Regions from separate parts of the Streptomyces solicathayae genome, predicted to be linked through region 2. Evidence: predicted binding sites of a transcription regulator. Region 2 holds the regulator's gene; the other holds the start of a gene.

The links. Region 2 encodes HrcA, which represses chaperone genes, less so after heat shock. Its sites were predicted from a motif close to TTNGCACTCNGNNNNNCNGAGTGCNAA; they were not measured.
Region 1: the regulator HrcA is predicted to act here: its motif matches at 1,210-1,236, upstream of groL (chaperonin GroEL).

What each region holds. Positions count from the first base shown of each region.
Region 1 is NZ_CP137573.1:4,412,313-4,414,510, forward strand. It holds gene thrC (threonine synthase) at 1-189, shown strand, start outside; gene R2D22_RS20395 (MoaD/ThiS family protein) at 202-480, shown strand; gene R2D22_RS20400 (cold-shock protein) at 877-1,080, shown strand; gene groL (chaperonin GroEL) at 1,402-2,198, shown strand, end outside.
Region 2 is NZ_CP137573.1:5,390,937-5,393,134, forward strand. It holds gene R2D22_RS24885 (MBL fold metallo-hydrolase) at 1-255, opposite strand, end outside; gene hrcA (heat-inducible transcriptional repressor HrcA) at 403-1,419, shown strand; gene dnaJ (molecular chaperone DnaJ) at 1,420-2,198, shown strand, end outside.

The DNA.
Region 1 (2,198 bases), 980 kb from region 2:
GGCGGCGTGACCGTCGGCGTGACGAAGAAGCTCATCGAGGACGGCGTCCTCGACCCGACGCTGACCACCGTGGTCCTCAACACCGGTGACGGCCTCAAGACCCTGGACGCGGTGGCCGAGACCTCTCAGGCGACCGCCACCATCCGCCCGAGCCTGGACGCGTTCCGCGACGCCGGCCTGGCCAACTGAAACGGAGCAAGCATGAGCGTCAACGTCCGCATCCCCACCATCCTCCGCACCTACACGGGCGGGCAGTCCGAGGTCCAGGCCGAGGGTGCGACCCTCGCCGAGGTCATCGCGGACCTGGAGAAGAACCACACCGGCATCGCCGCCCGCGTCCTCGACGACCAGGGCAAGCTGCGCCGCTTCGTCAACGTGTACGTCAACGACGACGACGTGCGCTTCGAGCAGGGTCTGGAGACGGCCACCCCGGCCGGCGCGGGCGTCTCGATCATCCCGGCCGTCGCCGGCGGCTGCTGAGCCGCCCTGCGCGTTACCCGCGGTATCCGAATTGCCCCCTTCGCTGATAAGCGGAGGGGGCAATTCTGCATGGTTGAACGCGGTAGAGTTGGGGAAGTCCCCTCCGCTGCTCGTGCCACGCGCATATGAAAATGCGCCCGCACCGACAAGAAGCAGCCAAAGTGCCCGCACGTTGTGTACTTTTTGCGACCTTTGCCGGGCCCGACTTGCCCCGGAATTCAAGGAAATCTCCTTAATTCTCCTTTCTTGCGTGCTCAGAATTCTCGCTCGATTGCCCTGTTGCAGAGGGCAGTTGGGCAGATACATTCAGCCGCGGTCGACGCGTTCCGGCGCAGGGTCTGACCCGGGTCCGCGAAGTGCGGTCCCGCGCAAGGGCCAGTAATAGGGGAGTTAGGCATGGCTCAGGGCACCGTCAAGTGGTTCAACGCGGAGAAGGGCTACGGCTTCATCGCGGTCGACGGTGGTGCGGATGTTTTCGTCCACTACAGCGCGATCCAGATGGACGGCTACCGCACCCTTGAAGAGGGTCAGCGGGTCGAGTTCGAGATCTCGCAGGGCCAGAAGGGTCCGCAGGCGGACATGGTCAAGCTCGCCGTCTGACCGCGGCGCGATCGGCCACCGACGCACTTCCGTCGAGGGGCCCGCATCCTGACTTGGATGCGGGCCCCTCGCGCGTGTCCGGAAGCCCTGCGACCCCGTGACGGAAGGCTGCCCGATCCATGGGAGTCGCTTGCACTCGCCTAGGTCGAGTGCTAATCATTGGCGTTAGCACTCTCCCAGTGAGAGTGCTTACGAGGATCGGGCAGACGAGGTCCGCAGGCCGGGCGGGGCAAGGAACCGCACGGCACGCAGACCGTCCGTCGCGGGCGTCGGCGCGGTCCTGGAGCGTTATCCACCCCATGTCCGGGAGGACCACTTCACATGGCCAAGATCATCGCGTTCGACGAGGAGGCCCGGCGCGGTCTCGAGCGCGGCATGAACCAGCTCGCTGACGCCGTCAAGGTCACCCTCGGCCCGAAGGGTCGCAACGTCGTCCTCGAGAAGAAGTGGGGCGCCCCCACGATCACCAACGATGGTGTCTCCATCGCCAAGGAGATCGAGCTCGAGGACCCGTACGAGAAGATCGGCGCCGAGCTGGTCAAGGAAGTCGCCAAGAAGACGGACGACGTCGCCGGTGACGGTACGACCACCGCGACCGTTCTGGCCCAGGCCCTGGTCCGCGAGGGCCTGCGCAACGTGGCCGCCGGCGCCAACCCGATGGCGCTGAAGCGCGGCATCGAGAAGGCCGTCGAGGCCGTCTCCGGCGCCCTGCTCGAGCAGGCGAAGGATGTCGAGACCAAGGAGCAGATCGCTTCCACGGCCTCCATCTCCGCCGCCGACACCCAGATCGGCGAGCTCATCGCCGAGGCCATGGACAAGGTCGGCAAGGAAGGCGTCATCACCGTCGAGGAGTCGCAGACCTTCGGTCTGGAGCTCGAGCTCACCGAGGGCATGCGCTTCGACAAGGGCTACATCTCGGCGTACTTCGCCACCGACATGGAGCGTATGGAGGCGTCGCTCGACGACCCGTACATCCTCATCGTCAACTCCAAGGTCAGCAACGTGAAGGACCTCCTTCCGCTGCTGGAGAAGGTCATGCAGTCCGGCAAGCCGCTGCTGATCATCGCCGAGGACGTCGAGGGCGAGGCCCTGTCCACGCTCGTCGTGAACAAGATCCG
Region 2 (2,198 bases):
GGAGAACGCCGCCGTGCCGAGTACGTGATCGAAATGCGGGTGCCCGAGTGCGATGTGCGTCACTTTTCGGCCGGTCATCGCCTGCACCTGCGCCCGCAGCTCCGCGCCCTCCCGGAGCGAGGATCCCGTGTCGTACAGAAGCACCGCCCGCTCGCCCAGAACGAGGCCCACAGTGGCGTCCCAGACCGGCAGCCGCCTCCGTCCGACCCCGTCCGCGAGCCGTTCCCACCCGTGCTCTTCCCAATCGACATCCATACCGTGACGCTATCGGTCGGCGTGCCGCCTCCTTGCCAGGAGCGATGTGCGCCGCCGTACACTGGCCAGGGGATTCCTGGCACTCGGGCAGGGCGAGTGCCAAACAGGGAGCAACCGGAACCGGAACGACAGCTGGAGGTGCGCACGATGCTCAGCGAACGCAGACTCGAGGTGCTGCGCGCCATCGTCCAGGACTATGTCGGGACGGAGGAGCCGGTCGGCTCCAAGGCGCTCACCGAGCGGCACAACCTCGGTGTCTCGCCGGCCACCGTGCGCAACGACATGGCGGTCCTGGAGGAGGAGGGCTTCATCGCCCAGCCTCACACCAGCGCCGGACGCATCCCCACCGACAAGGGCTACCGCCTGTTCGTCGACCGGCTGGCCGGCGTCAAGCCGCTGTCGACGCCGGAGCGGCGCGCGATCCACAACTTCCTGGACGGCGCGGTCGACCTCGACGACGTCGTGGGCCGCACGGTCCGGCTGCTCGCGCAGCTGACCCGGCAGGTCGCGGTCGTGCAGTACCCGTCGCTGACCCGTTCGACGGTCCGGCACGTGGAACTGCTGTCGCTGTCCCCGGCCCGGCTGATGCTGGTGCTGATCACGGACACCGGCCGCGTCGAGCAGCGGATGATCGACTGCCCCGCGCCGTTCGGCGAGACCTCGCTGGCGGATCTGCGGGCCCGGCTGAACAGCCGGGTCGTCGGCCGCCGCTTCGCGGACGTGCCGCAGCTGGTGCAGGACCTGCCGGAGTCCTTCGAGGCGGAGGACCGCGGCACGGTCTCGGCGGTGCTCGCGACCCTGCTGGAAACCCTGGTGGAAGAGCACGAGGAACGGCTGATGATCGGCGGCACCGCCAATCTCACCCGCTTCGGGCACGACTTCCCCCTCACGATCAGGCCGGTGCTGGAGGCACTCGAGGAGCAGGTCGTGCTCCTCAAGCTGCTCGGCGAGGCCAAGGATTCGGGCATGACCGTACGGATCGGGCACGAGAACACCCATGAGGGCCTCACGTCCACGTCCGTCGTCGCGGTCGGCTACGGTTCGGGCGACGAGGCCGTCGCCAAACTCGGCGTGGTCGGACCGACCCGCATGGACTACCCCGGAACGATGGGAGCGGTACGCGCAGTGGCACGTTACGTCGGACAGATCCTGGCGGAGTCGTAAGTGGCCACGGACTACTACGCCGTACTCGGCGTGCGCCGCGACGCATCGCAGGACGAGATCAAGAAGGCGTTCAGGCGCCTCGCCCGCGAGCTTCACCCGGATGTGAATCCGGACCCGAAGACGCAGGAGCGCTTCAAGGAGATCAACGCCGCGTACGAGGTGCTCTCGGACCCGCAGAAGAAGCAGGTCTACGACCTCGGTGGTGACCCGCTGTCCGCCTCGGGCGGCGCGGGCGGGGCCGGCGGCTTCGGCGCGGGCGGCTTCGGCAACTTCTCCGACATCATGGACGCGTTCTTCGGCACGGCCTCGCAGCGCGGCCCGCGGTCGCGGACGCGGCGCGGCCAGGATGCGATGATTCGGCTGGAGGTCGAGCTCAACGAGGCGGCCTTCGGCACGACGAAGGACATCCAGGTCGACACGGCGGTCGTCTGCACGACCTGCTCCGGCGAGGGTGCCGCGCCCGGCACCTCCGCGCAGACCTGTGACATGTGCCGCGGCCGCGGTGAGGTCTCGCAGGTCACCCGGTCCTTCCTGGGCCAGGTCATGACCTCGCGGCCGTGCCCGCAGTGCCAGGGCTTCGGGACCGTCGTCCCGACCCCGTGCCCGGAGTGCGCGGGCGACGGGCGGGTCCGCTCCCGCCGGACGCTCACGGTCAAGATCCCGGCCGGTGTCGACAACGGCACCCGCATCCAGCTCGCGGGCGAGGGCGAGGTCGGCCCGGGCGGCGGCCCCGCCGGCGACCTGTACGTGGAGATCCACGAGCTGCCGCACGAGACGTT